Regions from separate parts of the Veillonella sp. CHU732 genome, predicted to be linked through region 1. Evidence: riboswitches for the same ligand, from Rfam matches in the RefSeq annotation. Region 1 holds a riboswitch; the other holds the start of a gene.
What was found. Region 1 has a riboswitch for thiamine pyrophosphate ahead of thiC (phosphomethylpyrimidine synthase ThiC). Riboswitches for the same ligand answer to the same signal wherever they lie in the genome.
Positions count from the first base shown of each region.

Region 2: another riboswitch for thiamine pyrophosphate. It lies ahead of cytX (putative hydroxymethylpyrimidine transporter CytX); the one in region 1 lies ahead of thiC (phosphomethylpyrimidine synthase ThiC).

Region 1 covers NZ_RQVC01000001.1:33,159-39,234, forward strand. Annotated here, with positions in the region: gene EO121_RS00180 (Abi family protein) at 149-1,066, shown strand; TPP riboswitch at 1,201-1,309, shown strand; gene thiC (phosphomethylpyrimidine synthase ThiC) at 1,387-2,691, shown strand; gene EO121_RS00190 (hypothetical protein) at 2,941-3,522, shown strand; gene EO121_RS00195 (hypothetical protein) at 3,567-4,289, shown strand; gene EO121_RS00200 (hypothetical protein) at 4,291-4,956, shown strand; gene rpsB (30S ribosomal protein S2) at 5,112-5,837, shown strand; gene tsf (translation elongation factor Ts) at 5,959-6,076, shown strand, end outside.
Region 2 covers NZ_RQVC01000001.1:160,473-166,548, forward strand. Annotated here, with positions in the region: gene glyS (glycine--tRNA ligase subunit beta) at 1-1,432, opposite strand, end outside; gene glyQ (glycine--tRNA ligase subunit alpha) at 1,434-2,309, opposite strand; gene thiE (thiamine phosphate synthase) at 2,662-3,333, opposite strand; gene thiD (bifunctional hydroxymethylpyrimidine kinase/phosphomethylpyrimidine kinase) at 3,440-4,246, opposite strand; TPP riboswitch at 4,313-4,409, opposite strand; TPP riboswitch at 4,590-4,697, shown strand; gene cytX (putative hydroxymethylpyrimidine transporter CytX) at 4,840-6,021, shown strand.

The DNA of each region.
Region 1 (6,076 bases):
GTATGTCATTCATAAGTGGTTGCGATTAATAAATTTGGAATTGACAACAATAAAAGTAATGCCTTATAATAAGTTTAACGACAAACCCCCCACATCCGTATGGACAGACAAGTTCTGACGTGGGGCTTTTTTTATTATGGAGAGAATTATGGGGACACCTAAATCTTTAAGTTGTAATGAACTATTGCATTTATTTTCTTCTAGAGGTATGAGAATTGATGGAGTAGATAATCATAAGATTCAACATATTAATTATTATAAGCTGAAAGAATTTGCAGAACCATTTGCTACTTATTCGGAAGATGGAATGATTAATTATAATTGTATACATTTTTCGACAGTATTAAAGAGATACTATCAAGATAAAAATCTACGAGTGTCACTAATTCATGCTATTGAAAAAATTGAAATATCAATAAAAACGAACTTAGCTAGAATATTAGGTGAAAGATATGGGGCTTTTGGATATTTAAATTTTGCGCAGTGGGCTAATCGGTCGAAGGCCACTAGATATACTATAGAAAAGAAACAGTATAGAATAAAGGAAGAGTTACAAAACTCTTTGAAACGTTCGGATTATATATCCTCTCAATCTAAGGATAATTTTGATGTAGATAATTTTCCAAGCATCTGGCTTGCAATAGATTTATTGACATTTGACTCTGTTTTAAAAATGATAGAAATTTTAAGTGAAAAAAATCTAACGCAATTAGCGAGTACATATAATTGCTCAAATTTGGAATTAGTTTCGTGGCTAAAATGTTTACATTTCATCCGTAATATATGTGCACATAACTCCAATTTAATAGATATAAAGTTAAAGACGAAACCTAAAATACGAAGTGTATGGAAAGAACAACTCTTTTACGATGAAAAAGGTGGACAAGAAAAGCCAACTAATGGAGCCTCCATTGTAATTCTTATTGTTATGGAATTGGTGAAAATGATAAATTCAAAGTATAATTGGAGCCGCATTCAAAACGTTATTAGTAGCATATGCAGTAATGATGAAGAAGCACAGCTGTTTGGGTTTAAAAATAAAAAAAGTGTAGATTTATTAAGTTAGATAACTTTTTAAAGAGGATAAACATAAAATAGCTAAGTATTAATTAAGATGGTTTATACTGCTTTGGAAATTAAACACAATGATTCTCTATAAAATTCCATCATTTCATGCTATACTATAAGCAAGTAAATATTTTAGATTTGCAAGGGAGCCTATGTAATAGGCTGAGAAAGGACTATGAAGTACCTGACCTTTTGACCTGATCGGGATTATGCCCGCGTAGGAAGCACGCTGACATATGTGGGTATCGATGTAATGTTGATACCTTTTTGTGTATAGAGCACCCCAAATAGGCTCCTTTGTAATGAAAGGAGCTTTTTATGTTTTACACACAAATGCAAGCAGCCCAAAAAGGCATTGTTACCGACGCGATGAAAGTGGTAGCAGAAAAAGAAAACATGGATGTTGAAGTATTACGAGAGTTAGTGGCAAAAGGACATGTAACAATTCCTTGCAACAAGCATCATACATCTTTACAACCAGAAGGAATCGGGCAGAAGTTGCGCACAAAAATTAATGTGAACTTAGGAACATCTAAAGATTGTACAGACTACGAAGAAGAAATGAAAAAAGTTCATCATGCAGTGGCATTAGGTGCTGAATCTATTATGGACTTGTCTACACATGGTGATACAAAGGTGTTCCGCCGTTTGTTGACAAAAGAATGCCCTGTTATGATTGGCACCGTGCCAATCTATGATAGCGTTATTCATCATCAGAAGGATTTAGGTGAATTGACTGCAGAAGACTTTATTTCTACGATCCGTCTCCATGCAGAAGATGGGGTAGACTTTGTCACATTACATTGTGGGATTACGCAACATACGGTGGAGCAAATTAAACGACATAAACGTAAATTAAATATCGTGAGCCGTGGCGGTAGTTTAGTTTTCGCTTGGATGTCCATGACTGGTCAAGAAAATCCTTTCTATGAATACTATGATGAAATTCTAGACATTTGTGCAGAATATGACATGACCATTTCCCTTGGCGATGCTTGCCGTCCTGGTTGCTTGGCGGATGCCACAGATATCTGCCAAATTGAAGAACTTGTTCGACTTGGGGAGTTAACAAAACGAGCTCGTGAACGTGGTGTACAAGTATTGGTAGAAGGTCCTGGTCATGTGCCATTGAATCAAGTACAAGCCAACATGGAAGTGCAACAAACGATCTGCGATGGGGCCCCGTTCTATGTATTAGGACCATTGGTAACAGACATTGCACCAGGTTATGACCATATTACAGCGGCCATCGGTGGTGCCGTGGCAGCCATGCATGGGGCAGCATTCCTTTGCTATGTAACACCAGCGGAACACTTAGCCTTACCTGACGAAAACGATGTGAAAGAAGGCATTATGGCTTTCAAAATTGCTGCGCATGCCGCAGACATTGCAAAAGGGATTCCGAATGCACGAGATCGCGATGACCGCATGGCAGAGGCGCGCCAAAAACTCGATTGGGAAGCACAATATGCAGTAGCACTAGACCCTGAAAAAGCACGTCGCATCCGTGAAAGTCGTGCCCCAGAAGAAGGACACAAAGAAGCTTGTAGTATGTGCGGAAAATTCTGCGCCGTACGGAGCATCAACAAAGCCTTAGAGGGAGAGAAAATCGATATATTATAAAAGAGAAACAAAGCAACCAACTCAGTATAGGAGTTGGTTGTTTTTGTTGCATAAATGGCAACACAAGTTAGATGCATAAAAATATTTCCTACATATATTATCACAATGTATTTCGTATACTTCTGATTTTAGGTAAGAAATATCAAAAATATGTCCTAAATATCATGTAAAATAGTTGATTACTAGAGATATTATGATGTATGATAGTAATAACATATATGTATTTTTGTTATTTATATGAGGTGTGCTATGAAAAAAAGAACAGCAGTCGCTCTTGTATTAGCAAGTGTATTTGCAGTGAATGCGGGTACTGCTACAGTAGAAGCTAGTTGGTTAAGTAAAACGTTAAAGAAATTAGATAACGCTTTGGGGGTTCCAGATAGTAATACACAGGTGACACAACAATCGGATGGATATTTGCATTTACCACAAGCCGGAGAGCGGTGGATTCTAGTAGCTGAAAATAAATACTATAAAACATATTTGGATAGAACTAAAGTGCTTGCAAGAGGAGAAGCTCAGGATCGTGTGGTAGAAGGCGTATTTAAACGTGAATTTACTCCTTTAGGATCCCAATGGTTAGGCGGATTTGGGGAAGTAAAACCTGATGTCGTAACTGTAGAATATTATTCAAATAGATATTATGTAAATTCAGTGTCTTGGCATAATGTTGGAATGTATTCTATACCAACCTCCTATTATGATGTTCATGGTAATTTAATTTACAAAGATAGTAGTATAGAAAGTAAATATCGTGGTAACTACATTCCAGACTCTGAAGACGAACACATCAAAGACCGGCTCTTCCATATGTTCGGCTGGGATTATTAATCCATAAAACAGTTTTATACTTATCGTAACAAGGGGGATGTATTGTGAAAAGATGGAAACTATTAGGGATAGCTTGCTCGTTATTTGTGTTGGCGGGTTGTGCGAGTCTGGACTCGAATATTGAAGTGGATAATGATTTTAGTGGTAAATGGGAGTCACAACTACAAATTCCTGAGCCAATGAGTAAAGTGGAATTAGAGTCGGCACTTCAAGATTCTTTACAAAAAGAAGCAAAAGGTTCCGTGCCTGTAGGAAAATTAGATGATAAGGAAACTAAAGAAAAAATTCAAAAAGACCAGCAAGCACTAAAAGAGTTTGCTGATAAGCACATTAAACTAGAAGCTGTAGATCCAACAGGTAAAGAAATTAATGATAAAGATGGTACCGTAAAATCTGGCAATTGGAAGATTACAGCAAAATTTGATGATGACAAGGAATTAACAAAAACATACAGAATCATTTATGGTGCATTAGGTAGCACTCCTGCGGAAAATGTTATTTTCCCATATGGTGATGAAAGTAATGAATACATGTTCTATATGGGTAAATCCTTTGGTACTACAAAAATTACAGTTGATGGGGATATTAAAAAAGAATTTGAAACAGATGGTGTAGTGAAAGACGATACAATCACATTTGTGAAAGATAAAGAAATTCGTTTTGTATTTACAACCGCCTCTCATTTCTTCAGAAATACAATTATTGCGATTATTGTTATAGGTGGTGCAATCGGTGGATTTATTGTATGGAAACGAAGAGGTGTGTAAAATGAACGTAAAACAAGCTTTTGTAAAAGGTTTTGCTTTAGTAGCTATAGTTGCCTCTTTGGCAGGTTGCGGATCAGTATCTTCATTAGGGGGCAGTCCGGATTTATCAGGGACGTGGTATCAATATCAACCGGGTTCAACCGATGGATCTGGCTATAGAAGTGGTACAATATACAAAATAACACTTGAAAAAGTTAGTGACCATACATATAAAATGGTGGAATCTAAGTATTATCAAAAAGGATTTAAAGAAGAGCACAAATTCTTAAATAAAGAAGAATACTTTAAGGATTATGAAGGATATCCTATGTGGGGAATACAAAAAGGTGTTAATAAGGCTGGTGTAGTTCCGCAATATGATGAAATACAAGAATGGGTAGGAAAAGTTGACAAGTTTAAAAAATATGAAGAAATTCTTACTGTAAGAGATGGTTTTGTGTATTCGGCATCGAATGGAGCATCACATAGTATTAAAGAAGATGGTGGAAAGCTAATACTTGTTAGTGATGGTGAAAAGATGCTGTATAAAGGAGATGACTCATTTTTTGAAGAAGCCTTTAAACAAGAGGAAGAGTTAATTAGAAAATCTATAAAAGAAGATAATGAAAAAAATCCTAAGCTTAAATATGAAATTAGAAATATTTCATTTACTAAGAAAGATTTATAGATGCAATTAAGGCATTCCCTCTTGCGTTCACCCCACATTTTATGCTATACTAACCAAGTATGAATACACACGCAACTAGACTATCAGTTCTGTGCGCAATTTCGCGTTTGCTGAGGGATGAGAGTTGCGGAGGTTTTTTAACAGGAGGTGCCAACATGGCAGTAGTATCACTTAAACAATTATTAGAAGCTGGTGTTCACTTTGGACATCAAACAAGAAGATGGAATCCTAAAATGGCTAAATTCATCTTCACTGAACGTAATGGTATTTATATCATTGACCTTCAAAAAACTGTAAAAAAAGTAGAAGAAGCGTATGATTTCTTACGTGAAGTAGCTCAAGAAGGTAAAACAATCCTTTTCGTAGGTACTAAAAAACAAGCTCAAGAAGCTGTTAAAGAAGAAGCTCTTCGTGCTAATATGTACTTCGTTAACGAACGTTGGTTGGGCGGTATGTTGACTAACTTCAAAACTATCGAAGCTCGTATTAAACGTTTAAAACAATTAGAAAAAATGGCTGAAGATGGAACATTCGAAGTTCTTCCTAAAAAAGAAGTAATTCGTCTTCGTCATGAATGGGAAAAATTGGAAAAATATCTTGGCGGTATCAAAGATATGCCAGAAATGCCAGGTGCACTTTTCGTAATCGACCCTAAAAAAGAAAAAATCGCTATCGCAGAAGCTAAAAAATTAGGTATTCCTGTAGTAGCTACTGTGGACACTAACTGTGATCCAGACGAAGTTGATTTCCCTATCCCAGCAAATGATGACGCTATTCGCGCAGTTAAATTATTAGCTGGTAAAATGGCTGACGCTATTTTAGAAGGTCGTCAAGGTGAACAAGACGCTTTCGGTACAGAAACTGCTTCTGAAGAAGCTTAAGAATCTGTAAGATTATTTAACAATATATACAGACATAGTCTTAATTGATAAATAAGTAATAACGATGTAAAATTAAGGTAAGGCTAAGGTCTTACCTTAATTATTTATAGGAGGAAAAATCATGGCTCAAATTACAGCAGCTTTAGTAAAAGAATTACGCGACATGACTGGCGCAGGTATGATGGATGCTAAAAAAGCATTGGTAGAAGTTGAAGGCGATATCCAAAAAGCAGTTGACT
Region 2 (6,076 bases), 130 kb from region 1:
GACGGCGCAATGCATATGGATCTTGGGAACCTGTTGGAATTAAACCACGGCTGAACGTAGCTACAATGGTATCTACTTTATCAACGATACTCAAAATACGACCTGCATCGGTACTTGGCAAGATATCCCCTGCAAAACGAGGCAAATATTGTTCAAAAATTGCTTCCCCTACAGCTGGTGTTTCGCCATCTAGTAAAGCATATTCTTTACCCATAATACCTTGCAATTCAGTAAATTCACTCACCATACCTGTTGTTAAGTCTGTTTTAGCAAGGTGTGTAGCACGTTCTAAGGTAGCTGTATCTGCAAAACCTACTTCTTTTGCTAACGTAGTACCTAATGTTAATAGACGTTCTGTTTTATCTTTTAAATTGCCCAAACCTTCTTGGAAGACAATTTTTGTCAATGCTTCATAACGACCAGCTAATGGAGTTTTACGGTCTTCATTAAAGAAGAATTTCGCATCGTCTAAACGAGCACGAAGTACACGCTCATTACCAGCTGCTACCACTTCTAGAGATTTGCTATCCCCATTGCGAACAGTTAAGAACATAGGAAGTAATGTTCCTTTGCCATCCACCATTGGGAAATAGCGTTGATGGTCTTTCATTGGTGTAATAATACAGTCTGATGGTAACGCTAAATAGCTTTCATCAAAAGTACCACAAAGTGCTGTAGGATATTCTACTAAGAATGTAACTTCGTCTAATAAATCTTCATCCCACACCACAGTAGCCCCTTTAGTTACTGCTAATTCTGTTAATTGTTTACGGATCGTCTCACGGCGAACGTCTTGGTCGATCATAATAAAGTTCTTAGTTAATGTATCCACATAGTCTTTTGGTTCTGTAATAGTCAATTCAGACTCACCAAGGAAACGATGTCCACGGCTCACATTAGAGCTAGTTACATTAGCAAATGTCACTGGTACTACGTCTTGTCCAAATAATGCCACCAACCAACGTACTGGACGAACGAACCGTTCTTCTAAATCGTCCCAATGCATGGATTTAGGGAAACTTAAACCTGTAATCAAGGATGGTAATACGTCAGATAAGACTTCTTTTGTATCTAAACCAGCTGTTGTTGTGTCCGCAAAGATGTAACCATCTACTACTTTTAATTCAGATACATCTAATCCTTTACCACGAGCAAAACCGATGGCTGCTTTTGTAGCATTGCCGTCAGCATCATAAGCAATAGACACAGATGGACCTTTATGTGTTTCATGAACATCTTCACCACGTTCTGCTACGTCATTGATGAGTAATGCAACACGGCGAGGTGTGGCATAGACTTTTACAGAGCCATGTGGAATGTGACGCTCTGCCAAGGCAGCTGTTGCTAATTCACCTAATTGTTTAATAATATTTGGCAAAAATCCTGCAGGAATTTCTTCTGCCCCAATTTCAAAGAGTAAATCCTTAGCCATCTTATTTATCTCCTTTCAACAATGGGAAACCAAGTTCTTCTCGTTTCGCCAAATAGTTTTGTGCACAAATACGAGCCATGTTACGAACACGACCGATGAAAGCTGTTCTTTCAGAAATAGAAATGGCACCACGTGCATCTAGCAAGTTGAATGTGTGAGAACATTTCAACACATAATCGTAAGCCGGCAACACAAAGCCCAATTGACATACACGTGTCGCCTCTGCTTCGTACATATCGAACAATTTGAATAACATATCTGTATCTGCTAATTCAAAGCTGTACGTAGATTGTTCTACTTCGTTTGCATGCCATACATCGCCGTATGTATATTGTTCGTTCCATTGTAAGTCATACACATTTTCTACGCCTTGAATGTACATAGCCAAACGTTCTAAACCATATGTGATTTCTACAGATACTGGTTTTACATCGATAGATCCCACTTGTTGGAAATAGGTAAATTGCGTTACTTCCATGCCATCTAACCATACTTCCCAACCAAGGCCCCAAGCGCCTAATGTTGGAGACTCCCAGTTATCTTCTACGAAACGGATATCATGATCTTCTGCATGAATGCCAAGAGCAGCCAAACTTTGCAAGTATAATTCTTGAATATTGTCTGGAGAAGGTTTGATGATAACTTGGAATTGATGATGTTGGAATAAACGGTTTGGATTGTCACCATAACGTCCGTCTGCTGGACGGCGGGATGGTTCTACATAACATACAGACCAAGGTTCAGGTCCTAAGGCATGTAAGAATGTGGCTGGGTTCATCGTACCCGCCCCTTTTTCAATGTCATATGGTTGTTGTAAAATACAACCTTGTTCACCCCAGAAGTTTTGGAGTGTAAAAATCATCTCTTGAAATGTCATTTCCATTCCTCCTTATGTTTTACAGGGAATAAAAAAGTCCCTGCAACGAAAATCGCTACAGGGACGAGATATACCCGCGGTTCCACCCTAATTGGCTAATGCCCTCTTTTAAAAAATAGCCTTTACTAATTGTCCATACCTAGTATGGTACAACGTTCCTGCTCATGCTCCACAGCGCCTTCTACTCAATTGTGAGCTTTCACCATCCTCACTCGCTAAAGGGAGTATACTCCTCTGCTTCATCACTTATGTATATATATTATTGTATGGATAAAAGGGATTAGTGTCAAGGGATAACCCAATGAGAATCCTTAAGTTTCTCATACACCAGTGTTCCACAGATAATACAGCTCTATTTTTCCAAGAACATCTTACACCATTCCATGTTCTCTATCCACATGGCAGTTTCATATTCGATGTCTTCCATTTCCGTGATGGCTGAGATGACCGCAATACCATCCACTGGTTCAGCTAGGACATCATCAAAGTTATCTCGATTAATGCCACCAATAGCCACCATAGGAATTGTCGGGTTATGAGCACGTAAAGCTAAAATTAATTCGGGCCCACGCACAGTTTTGGTATCTTTCTTTGTACTTGTTGCATACATAGGACCTACACCGATGTAATCCACATAGTCTAACCTTGTGTTCTCTAACTCTTCTACAGAGTTAATAGACGTCCCCACAAGGGCATGAGGCAATCGTTTGCGTACCTCTTCTAAGTCCATATCGTCTTGACCAACATGAACACCATCAGCGCCTATCTTTTCAGCTAATTCTACATCATCATTGATGATGAAAGGCACTCCATATTCCTTACAAATGTGTTGCAACTCTCGTGCCAACTGTTCTTTATCTGAACCTACTAGAGCACCTTCCCCTTTTTCACGGAATTGAAAGCATGTAATACCTCCTTTACAAGCTTCTGTCAATGTTTTATGAATATCCTTCGTATTCGGCGTCCCACAAATGAAGTACAACCCCATCATGGATCGCACTGTATCTATATCATAGCGTTTCAAAATAATCCTCGTTTCTTATATAACAATCAAAACAGATTACTTATAGTATACCACGACACTCAAACTATTCGATATGACTTGTATCATACTCATAGACTTGGGTAGATTATTCAGAATATTCATCTCCATAGGCCATATGATTCACTGGTCCATTGCCTGTACCCAACTCTGGATTGTGCAAGATTGCTAAACGAATATATTCTTTACCAATGGTAATGGCATCTTCCAAAGATTTACCTTTGGCAAGTTCTGCTGTTATAACAGCAGAGAATGTACAACCTGTGCCATGGGTGTGTACTGTGTCATATTTAGGACTTGTCCAAGAGCGACGCATGGACATCGTATCTTTTGTAAACAAGTAATCTGTAGCCTCTTCACCGATGTGACCACCTTTGATGATGACTGCTTGAGGACCTAATTCTTGTAAAATACGAATCCCTGCTGTATGCAAAGCTTCTACCGTATCGATTTTCATATCCGCCAATACCTCAGCTTCACTGCGGTTCGGAGTAATCAATGTTGCTTTCGGAATCAATTTACTTTGTAAGGCTTTCACCGCCTCATCGGAAATCAATCGATCCCCACTGGTGGCAATCATCACAGGGTCTAACACATAGGGTACCTTAGGATCTATATATGTTCCTATGAGTTCCATCATCTCTGCTGTGGCTAACATACCAGTTTTCACTGCTTCTGGTACTATGTCTGTATACACCGATTGTAACTGTGCTTCAATCATAGATACATCCATATGGGCAATGTGGGTTACACCACAAGTATTTTGTGCCACTACGGAAGTAATCACCGCCATACCGTAGACATGACGACTTTGAAAGCTTTTCAAGTCCGCCATCACCCCTGCACCGCCTGTTGGATCTGTTCCTGCAATTGTTAACGCTCTATGTAATTTCATAGGTATCTCCTTTACTAGTAACAAAAAAGAACCAATCCTTTGGACGGTTCTTGTACAATGTCTAGTATTCGATGCCATCCACTTTCCTCCGCCAGCATTATCTGGTTCAGGTCTAGGGTTTTGATACTCATCAATCTCAGCATAAGCACCCCTAGTGGTTCTTATATTAATTTAGTTATAACATGAAATAGTAACCAATGCAATACAATAAATTACAGCTAAACTACTTTCACTAGAAGAGATTCCCTCTCAATATAGACATTCATATATCCTATGTATTTCATATAATACATTACATTCACCTATATATTGCTATTGACGTAGTATCATTCAATTCGTATAATACATCTGTAAGGGGTGCTCACTAAAGTGGGCTGAGAAGTGGCTATGTGCTACTAACCCATAACCTGATTTGGATAATGCCAACGTAGGGATATATTAGTATATTTTGTAGTACCTATACAAACACATAAGGACACATTACCATATGGTTCCTGTTTGCAATACTAGGTCTCTTAAGAATATCTATCATCTACAGGCTAATCGTTTCAGATTAGTCTTTTTTGTTCCTACTGGCATAGTTAGGAGTATTCATGAGTGATTCAAAACTTTCATCATCGCGGTTGTCCCTCATTTGGTTCGGTGCCGCTCTTTCCATTGCTGAAATTATGACGGGCACCTATTTTGCGCCCCTAGGATTTTCCGATGGCCTATTAGCCATCATCATCGGTCACGTCATCGGCTGTTTGTTATTATTTGGTGCAGGACTCATCGGCGCTCGTGAACACATGAGTTCTATGCAAACTGTATCCACTGTCTTTGGCAATGGAGGCATGAAATTATTTTCCATTTTAAACGTTCTACAACTCATCGGCTGGACCGGTATTATGATCTATGACGGTGCTCTTGGTGCCGCAGAATTGTGGGATCTACCATTCACTGCGTGGACTATCATTATCGGTGCTCTCATCATTGTATGGCTATTCATCGGTATCCGTAATATGGGGTACATCAACAGCATCATGGGCTACGGCTTAGGTATTCTGTGCATCTATTTGCTAATTAGCTTGTTACAAGAAAGTTCCATTCACAGCCAAGGCATCATCACTAATGAAATGACTTTCACAGCGGCCTTGGAATTATCCATTGCTATGCCATTGTCTTGGCTACCATTGATTAGTGATTATACTCGATTATCCAAGAATCCTGTGGCAGGTACTGCATCTAGTGCCATCGTATACGGCGTAACTAGTTCTGTCATGTATGTATTAGGCCTCGCTGCGGCCCTCTATACAAATGAAAGCAACATTGCAAAGGTTCTACTTCATGCTGGCTTAGGATTTGGTGGATTAATTATCATCGTATTCTCTACTGTCACAACTACTTTTATGGATGCCCTATCTGCTGGTATTTCCTCTGAAAGCTTGCAGACTAAATATTCTGGTCGTACCATCGGTATTATTGTTACGATCATTGGCACTATCGGTGCATCCATCTATCCAATGGATAATATCATCCCTTTCTTATATATGATTGGATCCGTATTTGCCCCAATGATTGCTATTTTATTAACTCACTATTTCTTATTACGTCATTGTCCACACCTTGACCATGGACCTAGCTTGTATATCATTTGTTGGGCATCTGGTACTTATATGTACCATCAATTCCTTGACAGCAACCCATTCTTAGGGGCTAGCCTATCTACTATCGTAGGAACAGCATTAGCAACCATTGCAACGGCCTATATCATTAGCAAATTGAGCAAAAGTTAATATTCCCCTTATTATTTTATAATTACATTTAATTTACATTGTAAACTGAATGTAG